Regions from separate parts of the Paenarthrobacter sp. Y-19 genome, predicted to be linked through region 4. Evidence: riboswitches for the same ligand, from Rfam matches in the RefSeq annotation. Region 4 holds a riboswitch; each other region holds the start of a gene.

Region 1 (4,763 bases), 1.1 Mb from region 4:
GTCCCCGGAGGAAGGCGTGGTGGTGCTGGACCACATCCGGGACAAACTCGCGGTACTCACCGCGCTCTCGGCCAATTCGCCCTACTGGCGCGGGCTTCCGACCGGGTTCGACAGCTACCGCACGCAGGCATGGAACCGGTGGCCCACGTCCGGGCCGTCATCGCTTTTTGGCTCGCTCACGGCTTATCGACGCGTGGTGCAGCGCTTGCTTGATACCGGTGTAGTCCTGGATGAGGGGATGATCTACTTCGATGCCCGGATCGCCAGGAACCAGCCCACCGTAGAGGTCCGGGTCGCCGACGTCTGCCTCCGCGCAGAGGACGCGGCGCTGATCGCGGTGCTGGTGCGGGCTTTGGTGGAGACGGCCTCCTTGGAAATGCTCGACGGCGTTGATCCCACCCCGGTGCCGACCGCCCTGCTGCGGATGGCGGGTTGGCGGGCCAGTAATTCCGGTTTGCGGGGAGACCTCCTGGACTTCGGCGATTTCCGGCCCCAGCCTGCCGCTGATGTCGTGTGGGCGTTGGTTGACTATCTCAGCCCGGTACTGGATGACCAAGGTGAATTGGCGCTGGTCAAGGCGGGCATTGCCGAAATTCTGGGACGCGGCAACGGAGCGCTCGAACAACGGGACGCAGCGGCACGGTACAGCGCCAGGCATCGTGACGGCGGGAATCCGCCCGGCTCCGAAGCCCTTGCCACCGTGGTCTCGCACGCTGCGAAGGTGACTGTTCGTGGCACCGCGACGGGCGCGTTCAAGGACCCGGTCCCGCTGCTGACCAGAGTGCGGCGGCCTTAGCCCTCGATGTCTCCGATGTTCTCGCTATCCCCGATGTCCCCGGGTTCCGGCCACGCCATCAGGTACGCTCCGACGGCTCCTTCGGTGAGGTAGAAAACCAGGGGCGGGATGTCCTTGGTGGTCGCCAGGACGGTCCCGGAAACCACGGCCATCCCTGCTGCCGTCATCCCCGCCCATCGTTTGGCGGGGGACTTCAGCAGGCTGCCGCCCATGGCAGCCAAGCCCAGCACATGCAGCCATGAGTAGGCGAGGAACGGTGCATTGGATCCCCGAAAATAAGCGAAACGCTCAAGGTCCGAGGCCCGCCGCGACAAGCTGTAGATGAAGAATGGTGCGCCCGCGAGCAGCGCTGTTGCTGCCGCGGACGCCCACGCTTTGGAGGTCCCTGCCGGTTGTGCTTTCGAGAACGCCAGGAAGCCCACCGGGACTGCGGCGGTTCCTGCAGCGGCCGCGTGGTGGCCGATCACCCATCCGCGCTCGCTGGCAAGCAGCAAACGCAGGCGCTCTGCGGGGTCGTGCATGAGGTACACGCGGGATCCCGGTGAAATCCCGGCCAACCACACCACCGATCCCGCAACGATGACAGCCCCCGCCCGGCGGTATGGATGCCTCATGCCAGCAAGGTTAGACCTGTTTGAGGGCCTTCTCCAGATCCAGGATGAGATCGTCCACGTCCTCCAGCCCCACCGACAAGCGCACCACGCCATCGGACAGCCCGATCGCCGCCCGGCCCTCCGGACCCATGGCCCGGTGGGTGGTGGTGGCAGGGTGGGTGATCAGCGACTTGGAGTCACCAAGGTTGTTGGAGATGTCGATGACACGCAATCCATCAAGCAGCGCGAACGCGGCTTCTTTCGCGGAGCGGCCAGTGGACGGCGAGAGCTCGAACGTGAGCACTGTGCCGCCGGCTTTCATCTGCTTCGCGGCGAGCTCGTACTGCGGGTGCGACTTCAGCAAGGGGTACTTGACCCAGCTGATGGCGGGTTGCTGCTCCAACCATTCCGCGATCTTCAGGGCCGATGCCGAGCTGTGGTTGACTCGGAGCCCGATGGTTTCCAGGCCCTTGGTCAACACCCAGGCGTTGAAAGCCGAAAGCGATGGCCCCGTGTGGCGCATGAGCTGCTTCACCGGTCCATCGATGAACTCCTTGGTGCCCAGGATCGCGCCACCGAGGACGCGTCCCTGGCCGTCGATGTGCTTGGTGCCTGAGTACACAATCACGTCGGCGCCCAGCTCGCCACAGCGCTGCAGCAGGGGAGTGGCAAAGACGTTGTCGACGACGACAGTCGCCCCAGCGGCATGCGCCAGTTCGCTGACGGCCTGGATGTCCACGATTTCCTGCATCGGGTTGGACGGTGACTCGAAGAAGACCGCAGTGGTCGGCTCGGAGAGAGCCTCACGCCACTGGTCAAGGTCCGGTCCGTCAACAAACACGGTCTCCACGCCCCAGCGCGGAAGGATTTCGTTGAGGATCACGAAGCAGGAGCCGAAGAGGGAACGGGCGGCAACCACGCGGTCGCCGGCAGCCAGCAGGGCACCCAGTGCGGTGAACACGGCGGACATGCCGGACGCCGTCGCGAAGCAAGCCTCGGTACCTTCGAGGAGGCGCAGCCGCTCCTGGAAGGTGGCCACGGACGGGTTGCCGTAGCGGGAGTAGACGAAGCGTTCGTCCTCGCCGGTGAAGGCGCGTTCTGCCGCGGCGGCGGATTCGTAAACGAAGCCGGAGTTCAGGAAGACGGGTTCGGCCGTTTCCTGGAAGTTGGTACGGTCAAGTCCACCGCGAACGGCCTGGGTGTCGGGGCTCCAGCCGGCGGCGTCAGGATTGAAAGTCACTTACTCGGTCCCCAGATTCGTTGGCAGGCCACGGTTCTTCCAACCATTGACGGTGCGTTCGCCGTAACGGTCGGGTTCGCCCTCAAAGCCTTCAAGGACGTTGTAGGCGGTGAAGCCTGCCTGCGTGGCGGCGATGGCGGCGGCGATGGAGCGCTGGCCGGAGCGGCAGATGAAGACGAGCTCCACGCCGTCGTCCTCGGGTGCCTGTTGTTGCAGGTCCTCGATGAAGCGGGAGTTCGGGATGCCGCCGGCGAGGTTCCACTGAATGAACAGGGGATCGTTCTCGGTGGCTTTCGTGTCGGGGATTCCGATGTGGGCCCATTCGCCCTCGGTGCGGACGTCCACCAGGATGGCGCCCTGTTCAAGCTTGGCCCACGCGTCCTGCGGGGTCAGGTCACCTGCGTAGCTCATGCGTGGCCCTCGAATGCTTCTTCGTCGTCGGTATCCAGTTCATCAACGGCGTTGGCGACTGCGGCATCGGCGCTGGCAATCGCGGCGGGCAGGACGACGGCCTGCGCGACGATCACGTCGGTTCCGTTGAACGTGGCGGCGGGGCTGCCGTGCAGTACGTACCCATCCGCCAGGGCGTTGGTGATCCGCTCACAAAAGTCGCGGGTATCCGGGCCTGTTATCAGGCGGTAAGAGAGTTTTTCTTCAGTGGGTTCAGGCATTGCTGGTGCTCCTCAGTCACGCTTGCAGTTCGAGTTGTCGATACGCCGAGTAGTCACCTGAGGCACCCCGCCGGAGAGAGGGTTGCCGACCAGCAAGTCAGGGCTTTGCGCTGGTTCTCATTACTCAAGAAAAACGTAGCATTCACGACGACGGCCCGCACGGCGGCCGTCGTCATGTTGCGTAACCGGGCGGTACTGGAGTACGGGTCCAATTAAGACGTCCCGGGAGCATAATTGACGCAGTACGACCCCCTGTAACTTCGTATGAAATCAGGTCGCGGTGAACGGACAGAGCAGTTCTACACTCAAGCCCATGCTGCATTTTGGTTGGTTCGTTGGGCACGGTTTCGGGGTGCAGGGCTGGGGCACTCCGGGCTACAGCCTGGGGTACGACTGGAAGAAGCCCGCCCTGTACCAGGAGGCCGTGCGCGCGTTCGAGCTGTCCGGGCTGGACCTGTTCATCATCGAGGATTCCCTGACCGTCCCGGACACCTATGGTGGTACTGCCGAGGTTTCGCTGGCCCATGCTTCCTTTGCGCCGAAACACGATCCTTTGGCGTTGGTCCCGTACTTGCTTTCCGCCACGGAGCACCTGGGGATCGTTCCCACGGTCAGCGCTTCCTTCTACCCGCCCTTCACCGCGGCCCGGCTCCTCGCTACCCTGCAGCACTTCTCCGAGGGGCAGCTCGGATGGAATGTGGTCACCTCGGGCAGCGATCTCGCCGCGCAGAACTACGGCTTGGACCAGCAGATCGAACACGACCTCCGGTACGAAAAAGCGGAGGAATTCGTCGACGTCGTCAGGCGGCTTTGGCGTAGCTGGGAGGCCGACGCTGTACTTGAGGACGTTTCAGCCGGGGTGTTTGCGGACCATACCAAAGTGCACCCGATCAACCACGACGGGGACTTCTTCAAGGTCCGTGGGCCGTTGAACACGGCACCGTTGCCCGAGGAACCCGTGCTTGTCCAAGCGGGCGCCTCTCCGCGGGGCAAAGCGTTTGCCGGCGGTCACGCGGATGTGGCAATTGCGCTCGCCCGCGGCGTTGACGGTATGAAGGCCTACCGGGATTCGATCCGGGCCGAGGCGGCGAAAGCCGGCCGGAATCCCGACGACGTGAAGGTGCTTTTCGTGCTGAAGCCCACCGTGGTGGGTTCCACAGCCGAGGCCGAGGAGTTGCGGGCGCAGCGCCGGGAATTGACGCAGCGCGACATCGACAGCCAGCTCAACTCCATCTCCTACCTGTCCGTGATCGACTTCAAAAAGTTCGACCTCGATGCCCCGCTTCCGGAGTTGAGCACCAACAGCAACCAGGGCACCTTGGAGCACTTCGCCAAGGCTGCCCCTCCCGGGTCCACTCTGCGTGAAATCCTGCAGGCACGCAGCGGTGGTGCCGGGGATTCGATCATCGGCACGGTGGGAGAAATTGCGGATTATCTGGAGGAGACCGGCGCGGCGGTAGGGG
Region 2 (4,763 bases), 1.4 Mb from region 4:
ACAGCTTGGCCGAAGGGTGCTTTGTCGGAAGCAGGGTGGTCCAGGACCTCCACGACTTCCAGGTACTTGTTATCCGCAAGGGGAATGATCATGTTCCGGGTGCCGAAGCGCGGGTGCACTCCGCCCCGGACTGCGTCCACTCCCAGAGCCGCGGAAATTCGTTCGGTAGTGGCCAAGAGGCCATCTCGTTCACAGGCGTAAGAGACGTGATCCATGCGCATGGCTTCATCTTGGCACTTTGTGATCGGTGTCTCAGCTAAGCCAACCCTAACTAAGGTGGGATCTCGCGACGGGCGTCATGGAAGGTCGCAAAAGAGCCCATATATTCTGCTGGCGTCACAAAGCTGTCCAAGGACCCGGACACTTCCTAGACTGGCCGCAGCTTCCTTCCCGCAGCTATTCCGCCGACCACACGCGCCACGAACAGGAGAATTCCATGTCCCAAGGATGGTCTTTCGAAACCCGCCAGATCCACGCAGGCCAAGAGCCGGATGCCGCCACGGGCGCGCGTTCCCTGCCGATCTACCAGACAACGTCGTTCGTTTTCCCGAGTGCTGAAAGCGCGGCCAACCGCTTTGCCCTGGCCGAACTGGCTCCGATCTACACCCGGATAGGCAACCCCACGCAGGACGCCGTGGAACAGCGCGTCGCGAGCCTCGAAGGCGGTCTGGGTGCACTGCTGCTCAGTTCGGGCCAGGCAGCCGAGACCTTTGCCATCCTGAACATCGCCGAGGCCGGCGACCACGTCGTCGCGAGCCCCAGCCTCTACGGCGGCACGTACAACCTGCTGGCCCACACGCTGAAGAAGTTCGGCATCTCCGTGACTTTCGTCGAGGACCCGGACAACCTCGAGCAGTGGCGTGCGGCCGTCCAGTCGAACACCAAGCTGTTCTTTGGTGAAGTCGTCTCGAACCCACGCCAGGACGTGCTGGATATCGAAGGCGTCGCCGGTGTCGCGCACGAGGCAGGCGTGCCTCTCATCGTCGACAACACCCTCTCCACGCCGTTCCTCATCCGGCCCATCGAGTGGGGCGCGGACATTGTGGTCCACTCCGCAACCAAGTACCTCGGCGGACACGGTTCGGCGATCGCAGGCGTGATCGTGGACTCGGGCAACTTCGACTTCGGCAAAGACCCGGAGCGGTTCCCCGGCTTCAACACCCCGGACCCCAGTTACAACGGCTTGGTTTACGCCCGCGACCTGGGCAAGGACGGAGCGCTCGGAGCCAACCTTTCCTACATCCTGAAGGCCCGTGTCCAGCTCCTTCGCGACCTCGGCTCGGCCGTGTCGCCGTTCAACGCGTTCCTCATCGCGCAGGGCCTGGAAACCTTGAGCCTGCGGGTGGAGCGCCACGTCGCCAACGCCACCAAGGTGGCCGAGTGGCTGGAAGCGCATGACGACGTCGAATCGGTCGCCTATGCGGGCCTGCCGTCCAGCCCCTGGTACGAGCGGGGCCGCAAGTACGGACCCCAGGGCACGGGAGCCATCGTGGCCTTCAACATCAACGGTGGCGTAGAGGCCGGCAAGCGCTTCGTGGACGGTCTGGAGCTGCACTCCCACGTCGCCAACATCGGTGACGTCCGCTCCCTGGTCATCCACCCGGCGTCGACCACGCACAGCCAGCTGACGGTCGAGCAGCAGGTAGCCGCCGGCGTCAACCCGGGCCTGGTCCGCTTGTCCGTGGGCATTGAGCACATCGATGACATCATTGCCGACCTCGAAGCCGGCTTCCGCGCGGCCAAGGGTGCCTGAACGGGCAGTCCACGCCTGCAGCTGACGCACCTGGCTGACGGACCCGGGGTGTCGTCCACATCGACGATTATTCGCCGGACGGCACCCCGGAGTGCTCTTTCGTGAATGAAGCTGCCCTTGAACGTCACACTGGTGTCACATTCTTCGCCATAACGGTGGTGTCTTTCCTAGACTCTACGTATTAGGTCATGAGTGCCAGCAGATAGCCCCGGCTTGCTGGCCGGCAACCCTCCTTCCGCGGTGGGGTGCCCCGGGTGAAGACCTGGCCTGTTCGCACGCAAGGCGACGGGCAAGCGCGAAGTTAGGTGTCAAAGGAATGACCATCACTGCTACAGCACTTCCCAAATCCGGAGAAGAAGACGGAACCGTCAAGTACGCGGGCATAGGGCCGCTGGCGCTCGAAGCCGGCGGTCACCTCCCCAACGTCGTGTTGGCGTACGAAACCTGGGGACGACTCAACGCCGACGCGTCCAATGCCGTGCTCATCCAGCATGCGCTGACGGGCAGCACCCACGTTGCCCGCGGAGCCACGGACGAGGAAGGGTGGTGGGAGCAGTTGGTGGGTCCGGGCGCCACCATCGACACCAACAGGTTCTTCGTTGTCTCCATCAATATCGTGGGCGGCTGCTATGGCAGCACCGGCCCGTCCTCCGATGCGCCGGACGGCAAGCCGTGGGGTTCCCGGTTCCCCCTGGTCACTCTTCGCGACAGCACGGTTGCTGAGGCCCGTTTGGCGGACCTCTTGGGGATTGAATCCTGGCACGCGGTCCTGGGCGGCTCGATGGGTGGGGCCAGGGCCCTCGAATGGGCTGTCACGTTTCCGGAGAGGGTCAACCGCTGCGCCGTCATTTCGGTGGGAGCCTACAGCACCGCCGAGCAGATTGCCTTTGCGCAGGCCCAAACCCTGGCCATCCGGCAGGACCCGCACTTCAACAATGGGGACTACTACGGCGGTCCGGCCCCGGAACACGGACTTGCCCTGGCCCGCCGGATTGCGCACATCACGTACCGTTCCGCCCTGGAACTGGATCTCCGCTTCGGCAGGGAAGCCCAACATCAGGAAACGCCGCTCTCCGCAGCAGTCCTGGGGGAGCGTGGTCGCTACCAGGTGGAAAGCTACCTGGACCACCAAGGGACAAAGCTTGTGCGGCGGTTCGATGCCAACAGCTATATCGCCATCACCGAAGCGTTGATGTCTCACGACATCAGGCGGGGACGGGGCACACTGCAGGAAGCACTTTCGCGTGCCACCGCCGAGTTCTTTGTTGCTGCTGTGGACACGGACCGGCTGTACTTCCCGGCCCAGTCCAAGGAGCTGGCGGCAGCACTGCCGGGTAATGTTCCGGTCCACACCATCCAGGCGCCGATCGGCCACGATGGCTTCCTCACGGAAATCGGCCAATTGTCGGAGCAGCTTCGCGGGGCGTTCTTCGCCTGACCGTGAGGAGCCTGTTCGTAGAGTTGCCTGTTTGCGGACGTGCCTAGCCGTTCATGATCTCCCCGCGCTGTTTCATGTAGTCCTCCATGGCGATCTGGCCATTGGTGAACTTCGCATCCAGTTCAGCCAGCTTTCGGGCGCGGTAGCCCTGGGGCTCGGAACCGGCAGTGGGAAACGGCGCGGGAGCGGGCTGTCCGGCCCGGTAGGAATCGCTTGGGTAGGAACCGCTTGGGTAGGAGGCGTTCGACGGCGGCGCGACCTGAGGTGCCTCGTCTGCAGGCCGGATGACTGCCGGCCCTGGCGGGTAGCCCGGGTAGTTCTGTTGCGGGTAGTCCTGCGGCGGGTAATTTTGTGGTGGGAAACCCTGTTGCGGATAATCCTGACCACGAAAATTCCCGTTCTGCAGGCGGCGGGCCTTGGACCGGTTGTACATGCGGATTCCCATGGGAATCAGCCACGAGCAGACGATGATCCAGAAGATCAGATTGTTCACAGTGCAGGCCTCCTAGGTCTTAGCCCCAGCTTAGCCCTGTGCCCATCACAGCAGCTTGGCCTCCATGCCCAGGAAAATCCCGTAGCGTTCCGCTTCGGCTTCCAGGGCCATCTGCTCTTCCTTGGTTGTCGGCTTGTCCATCCGGACCTCGAGCCCGCACATGCCCCCTGCGAAGCTGTGCCGCCACCATCCGGCCAGCCTGCCGTCCACGAGGACTACATGCATGGGGCCGTTGTCCTCAGGCAAGTACGGTGCGGTACCGCCCAGGTAGTGGCGGGATTGCGAATACCCCATCACGTATTCGTCGAAGCATTGGATGAGGTCGACGCGGGGGAGCACGGAACCGGCCGCTGGGCCGGCAGGAGCCTCCAGGGCTTCTGCGTCAGCCGAGGCGACGTAAAAGTCCAGGTCATCGAAGGAGACCCGGGTCAACGTTCCCGGTGATAATTCCGCAGCGACGTTGAGTCCCAACGTCACGTCTTTCATGGTCAGCCCGGACCACGCCGAACAGTCCTTCACGGTAGCCGGTCCGCGACTGCTGAAATACCGCAGGGCCATCTGCCCCAGGGCGTGTTCCCGGTCCGCTCCGCTGAGTGGCCTGGAAAACGGAGCGGTGACGCGTTCGGAGAACAAAGCGTAGGTCTGTTTCAGGGCTCCTCCAGCCGAACGAACCGGAGCGCCGCTCACCAGAATGCCGCTGATTTCGGCGTGCATGAGGTGGTAGATGAAACCCAGCCCCTTGCCGGGAAAGCTGGCCTGGCCCAGAACATCAGCCAACTCCTCGCGGGTCTTGTGGGCACCATCCGCCACGGCTGCTGCAAGGATCCTCCCACTGTGTGCGGCAGTTTCCCCGTCCACCCCGGTCCGCTTGTACATGCCCTTGTTGCCTTGATGCAGCCGGTCAGCGGACAACGCCATCAACCAGCCCAAGTCATCCCTGTGCACAAAATGCCATGTGGGGCGCAGGATGTGCGTCCGCAGGATGGTCCCGTCGGCAACGGCCTGTTCCACTGCAGCTGCAGTGCTCGAGGGCGTCCGCTGCGCCACGGTCCAACGGGCATAGGCGAATTCCTGCGACT
Region 3 (4,763 bases), 1.8 Mb from region 4:
GCTGCGCTTGCCGGGCTGCGCGGATTCTGGAACCGATGGCAACGGGAACATTGCTCGGTTCAACGGGTAGAGCCTTCATTCACGAACCTTTCAGGCCTGTCATGTGGCCCTGTCATTGGAGCAATAGTAGCCGGGAGGCACGCCAACAGGGCCACTGCGGGCGTAACCAAGTCCAAAGGATCTTGACTGTTACTCCGATCACAACATATCCTCATAGGCAACAAGTGTTGTCTGTGAGGCACACAACACATCCCCAAGCTCCAAACCCAAATCTCCAATCATCCGCACAGAGACTTCGACGCATCGCAGGAGTATCGTCGAAAACCCCAACCTCCGTGCATCAGCTCCAAGGACCGTTCATGGAATCTTCGGCTATTAATATCGCAATCGTGGTGGTGTACCTGCTCGCCATGCTGGCCTTCGGCTGGTGGGGCAAGTCCCGCACAAAGAACAACAGCGACTTCCTGGTGGCCGGCCGCCGCCTGGGACCCTTCCTCTACACAGGCACCATGGCCGCCGTGGTCCTCGGTGGCGCATCCACCGTGGGCGGCGTGGGCCTCGGTTACAAGTTCGGCATCTCCGGCATGTGGCTCGTGGTGGCCATCGGCTCCGGCGTGCTGCTCCTTAGCCTCCTGTTCGCCGGCACCATCCAGCGGTTGAAAATCTACACGGTCTCCCAAATGCTGAGCCTGCGATACGGCAGCAAAGCCACCCAGACATCCGGAATCGTGATGTTGGCCTACACACTCATGCTCTGCGCCACGTCCACCGGCGCCTACGCCACCATCTTCGTGGTGCTCTTCGACTGGGAACGCTGGTTGGCAATCGCAGTCGGCGGCGCCATCGTGCTGGTCTACTCCACCATCGGCGGCATGTGGTCCATCACCCTGGCAGACCAGGTGCAGTTCCTCATCAAGACCGTAGGCATTTTCTTCCTGATGCTGCCGTTCGTCCTGAACGCAGCCGGCGGAATGGACGGCATCCGTGAGCGCCTTGACGCCAGCTTCTTCCAGATCGACGGCATCGGCGTCCAGACAATCATCACTTACTTCGTGGTCTACACCCTCGGCCTCCTGATCGGCCAGGACATCTGGCAGCGCGTCTTCACCGCCAAGACCGCCACCGTTGCACGCTGGGGCGGAGCTACCGCCGGTGTTTACTGCATCCTCTACGGCATCGCCGGCGCACTGATCGGCCTGGCTGCCCGCGTCGCCCTCCCGGACATCGATGTCGCCAACCTCGGCAAGGACGTTGTCTACGCAGAGGTGGCAACCCACATCCTGCCCGTCGGCATCGGCGGACTGGTGATGGCCGCGGCTGTGGCTGCGATGATGTCAACCGCTTCGGGCGCCCTGATCGCCGCCGCCACGGTGGCCCGCGCAGACGTTGTCCCGTTCGTGGCCAGCTGGTTCGGCAAGACGATCAACACAGACGACACGGAAAACCCCGAGCACGACGTCAAGGCTAACCGCTACTGGGTCCTGGGCCTGGGCATCGTTGCCGTCCTGATTTCCATGGCAGCTCAGGACGTCGTTGTTGCCCTGACCATCGCCTACGACATCCTGGTAGGCGGACTCCTGGTCGCCATTCTCGGCGGCTTGGTCTGGAAGCGCGGAACGGGCATCGCGGCTGCATGGTCCATGGCAGTCGGCTCAGTTCTGACACTGGCCCTGCTCATCATGTACGCGGTTGGTGTCATCCCGAGCGAAGACGGCGTCTACGCCAACGAGCCCATCTACTGGGGCCTCGGTGCTTCCCTGGTGGTTTACGTCGTGGTCTCCCTGCTGACTCCGCCCACGGACGCAGCCGTCCGCGAGGCCTGGGACAAGCGCGTAGCCGGCGCCATCTCCGAGGAACTGCCGCCGGAAGTCCACCCGGTGGGCAGCAGCAAGTAACCAGGCAATACCCGACGGCGGTGCCGCCCCCTTTGCGGGGCAGCACCGCCGTTGTTGTGTCCCCGGCAAAAGGGCCTTCACAACCGCAGGTGCGGTACTGTTGTCCCAGCTTCAAGAGATGTGGCGCCAAGCTCCGACTGGCCATGCACCAACCCCATGTTCACGGGTGGTTCGGATGAGGAAGCGGCCCGTCCCGGACCTGAGACAACCGAGCGGGCAAGAGCACTCTCCACAGGAGCAGCACCTTGCCGTATCAGAGCGATGCCAGCCACGCCCACAACACCACCGGCCAAACCGAAGCCCGGAACGTCACGGTGATTCCCGCCGTCGACCTTTACCTGGGCACGGTCACCATAGTGGCCAGGAACGAAACCCTATTCTTCCGGCATCCCCATCCGCAGCAGATCGCCAGAGCGCTGGCCCAGGCCGTCCGGCCCTCAACGTGGTGCGAGGCGTCCCGGACCCTGACGGTTACTGTGGCCGCGACAGGAAAACGGGATGGCCAGCCGCGCCTGTTCGCCCTCGGCAGCCGGGACGAGGACTAGATTTCCTCTTCCTCCCCACGGAATTCCTCGGTCTCATCGATCGGCACCACCCGTTCATCGTCCTCGGGGGCGTCCACTTCCTCAACCCAGGGCTCGTCCACTTCCTGGTCTTCGGCGTAGTCGTAGGCCGGGTCCGACTCGATGGTGGTGCGTTCCGGGTACTTGGCGTGTGATTCGGTGGTGTCCATGGTGCAACCTCCGTCCCGTGGGCCTGTAAGAGCCCGCTAACCGAGTGCGGGGAGGCTCCCCGCCCCTGTCCTTCCATCTGAGCACCGGCCAAAGCGAGGGTCAAGCAGAGCCGGAAATTACGGTGCACCGAACATTCCAGCTAAGGAATACCAGCCAAAAAACCCTGCAAATAAGCGGTAGTGTGGGGCGTGCAATGGGGCCGCAACTACCCCACCCAGCACAGGAGATAAAGTGCAGATGCACCAGGAATCCCACAGTTCGTCGAGCCCCGCTCCGGACCCCGCAATCGAACCCGCAGCCCTCCACCACACCGCAGACCCGGCAGCACCCACTGCGTCGGACATCAGGCGGTGGCGGCAGTACCTTGCCGATGAACGCGCCGAGGCTGCGGTCTACCGCGAACTCGCCCAGCGCCGCGACGGCGAGGAACGGCAGATCCTGCTGGCTCTGGCCGAAGCCGAAGGGCGGCATGAAGCGCACTGGCTCAAACTCCTGGGTGAGCACGCAGGCATGCCCAAAGCAGCTTCCGCCCGCAGCCAGTTCCTGGGGTTCCTGGCCCGCAACTTCGGTTCGGTCTTCGTCCTGGCCCTGGCGCAACGTGCAGAGGGCCGCTCCCCCTACGGAACCGAGCCGGCCGCCACCCCCGCGATGGTGGCCGATGAACAAATCCACGAGGAAGTAGTCCGGGGCCTGGCGACCCGTGGACGCAACCGGCTCTCGGGTACCTTCCGTGCTGCAGTTTTCGGCGCCAACGACGGTTTGGTGAGCAACCTGTCGCTGGTCATGGGCATGGCCGCGACGGGTGTACCGAGTTCCGTGGTCCTCATGAGCGGCGTTGCAGGGCTCCTGGCCGGCGCACTGTCCATGGGTGCCGGCGAATACGTCTCCGTCCGCTCGCAACGCGAACTGCTCAACGCCACCCTCCCCACCCAGGCCACCCTGACCGCAGCCCCGTCGCTGGACATCGACCACAACGAGCTGGTCCTCGTTTACCTGGCACGCGGCATGACCCGCGAAGCCGCCGAGCACCGGGCAGCCGAGCGCATGGGATTGTTCAGCTGCGACTGCGATCCCAGCCTCTCCCTGCAGCCCGAGAAGCCGGTGGCCGATGAGCATGAATCGGTGGGTTCGGCGTGGGGCGCGGCGCTGTCCAGTTTCTGCTTCTTCGCCTCGGGAGCCATCGTTCCGATCCTGCCCTTCCTTTTCGGGATGACGGGTATGGCCGCGCTCCTGGTGGCCGGAGTCCTGGTGGGCATCGCGCTGCTGGCGACAGGCGCCGTCGTGGGTTTGCTGTCCGGTACGTCGCCGCTCAGCCGCGGCCTGCGGCAACTGGCCATCGGGCTGGGAGCAGCTGCTGCCACCTACGGTCTCGGTTTGCTGTTCGGCGCGGCGATCGTCTGAGTTTGGACTGCTCCCCCGGCAGACCGTAATGTTGGTTCGTCCTCCGCGCTGCCCCGCGTGACCAAGGGCCCTGAGGAATGGAGAACCGTGGACTGGGAGCGGGAAGCTACGCACGTGCCGAAGCACCGGCGATCGGGAACAACCCAGCGCGTTCTGCTCGGCCTGCTGATGGCATTCATCGCGGCGACGGTCGCTGTGCTGGTGTCCTGGTTCCTGAATGGCGACCCCCGCATCACGGCACTGTTCCCGGGCGTCAGCGTCCCGGGCGGCCCGCAAACCGGGAAGATACAGCCCACCTCGGCCCGCATTCCGGACGCACCACCGCCGGGACTTGAGGAAGCGGACGCCCCGCTGGCCTCGCCGACGGCACCGGGCACCACCAATGATTCGTACAAGTTCCTGGCCATGAACGACGACGGCACCCCGGTGGGCTATTCCCCTTGCCGGCCGCTGCACTACGTGGTGAACAACGCCTCCGCTCCCGAAGGAACCGACCCCCTCCTGACGACGGCCATTGCCAATATCTCTGCAGCCTCGGGCATCCGGTTCGTCAACGACGGAACAACCGACGAACAACCCGCGGACCGGCGAGAGCCCTACCAACCCAACCGCTACGGCGACCGGTGGGCTCCCCTGCTGATCTCGTGGACCACACCAGAAGTGGCGCCGGCCCTTGAAGGGAAGGTCATCGGCACGGGCGGCAGCACCATGTATTCGCTGGACAAGGGCCCCA
Region 4 (4,763 bases):
TGGACTTTGTATGCACGCCAGGTCTGCGTCAGGTAGGGCAGCGGCACGGTGTCTCCCGGCGCGTGGCCAAGGTGTTCGTAGAGGTACCACTGGAGGTTGCCCATGACTTTGGCCCGCGTCGCTTCGTTGGCGCGCAGGTAGTAACTGCGCGACTTGGTCAACTCCATGATGTCCTCGGGCGAGAGCGGGTCCTCCCACCTGGTGAGGTGGCGTTCCAGTCCGTGAAACTCCGGGCCGATAACCGGCCGGAATCCCGGCTTGTGGACGTCGCCTGCATGCATGATGCGCGAGAGCCTGTGGACCCAGGGAATTGAGGTGTCCAACTGGTTCCAGATCAGCCCCAGAACCCCCGCGGGGCGCAGGATACGGGCGATCTCCGTGCTCGCGGCAAGGGGCTCGCACCAGTGCCAGGCCTGGGCAACGCTGACGACGTCGAATGCTGAGTCCGCCAGTCCGGTTGCCTCGGCCGTCCCCTCCGTCGCGTGAACATCGGGGTAGGCCTTTCGCAGTTGCGCCAACATATCGGTGGAAGGGTCGACGGCGGCCACCTCAAGTCCGCGTCCGGCCAGGAGAGCGGTGAACTTGCCCGTTCCTGCGCCGAGGTCCGCAGCTGTCGATGCCCCTTCAGGTAGGAGCCAATCAACGGAGTCCACAGGATAGCCCGGCCGCACGCGATCGTAGTGCTCTCCGCCATCCTGGAAGCTTTGGCCAAGTTCATGGCGGCGGGAGGCATGGAGTTTGGGTCCGCGGGGACCGGCGGGACCGGGAGTGACTGGAGCGCCGTTCGCTGAGCGCAGGGACACGCAAACTCCTTCACAGGGCCGTTAGAGGTACCCTACGAATTTACCCTCTAGTCGACCGTGCAGGGAGCGGCACCGGCTGTGCCCGGGGTGTTGGGCGCCCACTCGGGGTAGCTGCGGTGGTCGTTGGCCGGTACCCAGCGGCCCTCGTCCACCACATAGTCCCAGCCCAGGCCGTTGCGCTTGAGTTCCTCGATGCCTGCCAGCAGCCTGGTGGCGTCCTCCAACCGGGAGCCGACGCCGAAGCTTGCGCGCAGGGAACCCGAAGGCAGTCCCAGCCGCTTGAGCAACGGATGCGCGCAGAAACGTCCGTCGCGGAGGCCCACTCCGTGTTCGGCCGCCAGATATGCGGCGACCAGTCCGGCGTCGAATCCTTCTACGGAGAAGTTGACCACGCCGATGGTGTCCTCGGAATCGCTGAAGATCCGGTGGACTGTTACGCCGTCGATGGCTTCCAGGCCCTCAACCAGGTAGCTGCGGATGCCCGCTTCGTGTGCGTGCCAGGCGTCCTGGTCGAGGCCGGCGAGTACCTGCGTGGCGCGGGCGAGCGTCGCGGCGCCCAGGACGTTGGGGGAACCGCCCTCGTGCCGCGCCGGACCCGTGGCCCAGCTGACGGAGTCCAAGCGCGCTTCGCGGACAGCGCCGCCACCTGCCAGGTGCGGGATCCCGGCGTCGAGCCAGTCCGGGCGGCCCACTACCACTCCTGCGCCGAACGGCGCATAGAGCTTGTGTCCTGAGAAGACGATGTAGTCGACGTCAGCCTCCGCGATGTTGACGCGGCGGTGCGGAGCGAGCTGGGCTGCATCCACCACGATCCTCGCGCCGTACTCGTGGGCCAGCGCGGCAAGCCGGGCGATCGGCAGGATCTCTCCGGTGACGTTCGAGGCGCCCGTGACGGCGAGCAGGCTGACGCCGCCCAGGGCCAGTTCGGCTTCGATCTTATCCAGCGTTCCGGCCAGGGTCGGCGCCGCAACCACGCTGCGGTGCGGCACGCCCTGCCACGGCAGCAGATTTGCGTGGTGCTCAATGTCCAAGTACAGGACCTCGCCGGCAAACCCGCCGTCGACCTGCGGGAGGCAGCCGGCCAGCAGGTTCAAGGAGTCCGTGGTGTTCCGGGTAAAGATCACCGAATCGTCTGCACGTCCGCCAACGAAGTCACGGACTATGTTCCGGGAATTCTCGTAGACGGAGGTGCTGATCTGCGAGGCGAAGCCTGCCCCGCGGTGAACGCTGGCGTAGTACGGGAGGACCTCGTTGAGGTAGGCGGAAACAATCGTCAGCGCAGGGGCTGACGCGCCGTAGTCGAGGTTGGCATAGCGGACGTGGCCACCTTGGATCAGAGGCGCCTGAAGCTCCGCGCCCGTGACGGCGGCGAGGGGACGCGCAGCTGCCGATTCGAGGGCGGCTTCGTCAACAAAGGAAGGGATGGTGTTTGCGTTGAACGTGACTGTGCTCATGGGACCTCACTCAAGAGGGACCCCCACAGGGGGGATCCGCGCTTGCCGCATCCGTTCCGGACCGGCCGGGTCGTCACCCGGGGCACCCCACCGCGAATGGAGGGTTGCCGGCCAGCAAACCGGGGTTTAGCGCTGGCACTCGTGACCTGTAAAAAAGGCTAAGGCACGTCCGGGGGACGATCCAAAGCCGTGGGGTTTTGTTAAGCGCTTTGTTACGCGGAATGCCAAATCATCATTTCCGCGAACAAAAAACGGCGGACGCGCACAAAAGCGGGCGTCCGCCGTCGAAAATTCGGCAATCCGGAGTAGGGCCGGCCTCAGGCTTGGGGCTGCAGGAGGTCGTCCAGTCCGGGGTTCAGACGCTTCAGGACTTCCGAATGCAGGATGGAGTTGGTGGCGAGGGCGTTGCCGCCGAACGGTCCGTCTTCGCCTTCCAGGGAAGTGAAGCGACCGCCAGCCTCCGTCACGATGGGGACGAGCGCAGCCATGTCGTAGAGGTTCAGCTCCGGTTCGCAGGCGATGTCCACCGCGCCCTCGGCCACGAGGCAGTAGGACCAGAAGTCACCGTAGGCACGTGTGCGCCAGACGTCCTCCGTGAGGTCCATGAATTCGTCCAGATTGCCCCGCTCCTTCCAGCCGGACAGGCTGGAGTAGGACATGGAAGCGTCGGCCAGGCGTGAAACGTTGGACACCTTGAGGCGGGTTGCTGAAGCGAGGGACCGACCCATGTAGGCGCCCATGTCCTTGGCAGCCCACCAGCGTTTGCCCAACGCCGGAGCGCTGACCACACCAACGACGGGCTCGCCTTCATCGACGAGCGCGATCAGCGTTGCCCATACTGGAACGCCGCGGACAAAGTTCTTTGTTCCGTCGATGGGATCGATGATCCAGCGCCGCGATCCGTGGCCACTGCTGCCGAACTCTTCACCCAGGACTGCATCACGTGGACGCGAGCGCGACAACTGACCGCGGATAGCCTCCTCCGCAGCCTTGTCGGCATCGGTGACAGGGGTGAGGTCCGGCTTGGTTTCGATCTGCAGGTCCAGGGCCTTGAAGCGATCCATGGTTTGGGCGTCGACGGAATCGGCGAGGACATGGGCCAGGCGCAGGTCGTCGTTGTAGGTGGAAGCGGGTTGGGTCATGGCACCAAACTATCCTGAAATACTGGCGGCGGTGGGGACGTTACCGCTGCACCTTCAGTTTTCCAGTGTCATCAAGTAACCGTGCCGAGCTCTTTCGCTTCTTTGGCCTCCAGGCGCGGGTCCGCGCCCAGCAGGCGACGCAGTGACGCCAGGCGCGCCACCCCTGAAGGGCCCGCATGTCCTTCATTGACCCAGGTGTCCAGCCCGCAGTTCACTGCCGTAGCGTCGTGCTTGCATCCCCGCTCGCATGCTTCGGTGCCGGGTTCGAGGTCCGGGAAGGAATGCAAGATCCGGTCCGGATCCACGTGGGCCAAGCCGAAGGAGCGGATACCGGGGGTGTCAATGATCCAGCTGCCCGAGGGGGCATCCGCGAGCTTCAGCGCCAATGCCGACGACGAAGTGTGCCGGCCACGTCCGGTGACGGCATTCACGCCGCCGGTGGCCCGCTCGGCGCCCGTCAACGCGTTGACCATGGTGGACTTGCCCACACCGGAGTGGCCCAGCATGACGGTCACTTTGCCACCGAGGTGTGCGCGTAGCCGGGAAACAGCATCCCTGTCCAACCGGGCCGACAGCCCATCATCGGATCGGGCATCAATGCCGCCGGCTTCAGAATCGGCTGTCCGGCTGATAATCACCGGGAAATCCAGGCTGACGTAGTTGGCCAGCAGTTCAGTGGGATCCTTCACGTCGGCCTTGGTGATCAGCAGCAATGGCTCAATACCGGCGTCGTACGCCGCCACAAGGGCGCGGTCGATGAACCCGGTCCGCGGTTCGGGATTCGCGGCTGCAACAACCACCACCAACTGGTCGGCGTTGGCCACGACTACCCGTTCGATCGGATCCGTGTCATCGGCGCTGCGGCGAAGGAGGGTCCGGCGTTCTTCCACCCGGACCAGCCGGGCCAGCGTGTCCGGAGACCCGGAAACGTCGCCTACAAGGGCCACGAAGTCACCGGGCACAACAGGGTTGCGCCGGAGTTCGCGGGCGCGTGCGGCGATGATGATGCGTTCGTTGGGGGAGTCTTCGTCAACGATTGCCCGGTACCGCCCGCGGTCCACCGTGATGATCCGTCCGATCACGGCGTCATCGTAGCTGGGACGGTCCTTGGTCCGGGGTCGTGATCCTTTTTTGTTGGGACGGATCCGGACATCGGATTCGTCCCAGGAACGTGCGTCGCGGCCCATGGTCAGTTGCCGGCCTCATTCGTGCCGGCGGAGTCAAGCATTCGTGCCCACATCTCCGGGAACTCGGGCATCGTCTTGGATGTTGTGGCGATGTCTTCAACCTGGACGCCGTCGACGGCGAGTCCCAGGATGGCGCCGGCAGTGGCCATTCGGTGGTCTGCGTAACTGTGTACCACT

What was found. Region 4 has a riboswitch for S-adenosylmethionine ahead of PYR64_RS11980 (aminotransferase class V-fold PLP-dependent enzyme). Riboswitches for the same ligand answer to the same signal wherever they lie in the genome.
Region 1: another riboswitch for S-adenosylmethionine. It lies ahead of PYR64_RS16925 (DUF1737 domain-containing protein); the one in region 4 lies ahead of PYR64_RS11980 (aminotransferase class V-fold PLP-dependent enzyme).
Region 2: another riboswitch for S-adenosylmethionine. It lies ahead of PYR64_RS05305 (homoserine O-acetyltransferase); the one in region 4 lies ahead of PYR64_RS11980 (aminotransferase class V-fold PLP-dependent enzyme).
Region 3: another riboswitch for S-adenosylmethionine. It lies ahead of PYR64_RS03445 (hypothetical protein); the one in region 4 lies ahead of PYR64_RS11980 (aminotransferase class V-fold PLP-dependent enzyme).

Annotation. Positions count from the first base shown of each region.
Region 1 covers NZ_CP119414.1:3,615,366-3,620,128, reverse strand. The annotation lists gene PYR64_RS16945 (glutamate--cysteine ligase) at 1-796, shown strand, start outside; gene PYR64_RS16940 (hypothetical protein) at 793-1,410, opposite strand; gene PYR64_RS16935 (O-succinylhomoserine sulfhydrylase) at 1,421-2,629, opposite strand; gene PYR64_RS16930 (rhodanese-like domain-containing protein) at 2,630-3,040, opposite strand; gene PYR64_RS16925 (DUF1737 domain-containing protein) at 3,037-3,300, opposite strand; SAM riboswitch class IV at 3,314-3,425, opposite strand; gene PYR64_RS16920 (NtaA/DmoA family FMN-dependent monooxygenase) at 3,581-4,763, shown strand, end outside.
Region 2 covers NZ_CP119414.1:1,159,944-1,164,706, forward strand. The annotation lists gene PYR64_RS05295 (VOC family protein) at 1-221, opposite strand, end outside; partial or broken gene PYR64_RS05300 (bifunctional o-acetylhomoserine/o-acetylserine sulfhydrylase) at 416-1,753, shown strand; SAM riboswitch class IV at 1,938-2,055, shown strand; gene PYR64_RS05305 (homoserine O-acetyltransferase) at 2,070-3,191, shown strand; gene PYR64_RS05310 (hypothetical protein) at 3,235-3,684, opposite strand; gene PYR64_RS05315 (winged helix DNA-binding domain-containing protein) at 3,730-4,763, opposite strand, start outside.
Region 3 covers NZ_CP119414.1:724,484-729,246, reverse strand. The annotation lists gene PYR64_RS03455 (cupin domain-containing protein) at 1-79, opposite strand, end outside; gene PYR64_RS03450 (sodium:solute symporter) at 360-1,895, shown strand; SAM riboswitch class IV at 2,005-2,124, shown strand; gene PYR64_RS03445 (hypothetical protein) at 2,141-2,440, shown strand; gene PYR64_RS03440 (hypothetical protein) at 2,437-2,628, opposite strand; gene PYR64_RS03435 (VIT1/CCC1 transporter family protein) at 2,867-4,030, shown strand; gene PYR64_RS03430 (matrixin family metalloprotease) at 4,118-4,763, shown strand, end outside.
Region 4 covers NZ_CP119414.1:2,547,327-2,552,089, reverse strand. The annotation lists gene PYR64_RS11985 (class I SAM-dependent methyltransferase) at 1-803, opposite strand, end outside; gene PYR64_RS11980 (aminotransferase class V-fold PLP-dependent enzyme) at 851-2,257, opposite strand; SAM riboswitch class IV at 2,291-2,404, opposite strand; gene hisN (histidinol-phosphatase) at 2,575-3,399, opposite strand; gene PYR64_RS11970 (ribosome small subunit-dependent GTPase A) at 3,471-4,586, opposite strand; gene aroA (3-phosphoshikimate 1-carboxyvinyltransferase) at 4,589-4,763, opposite strand, start outside.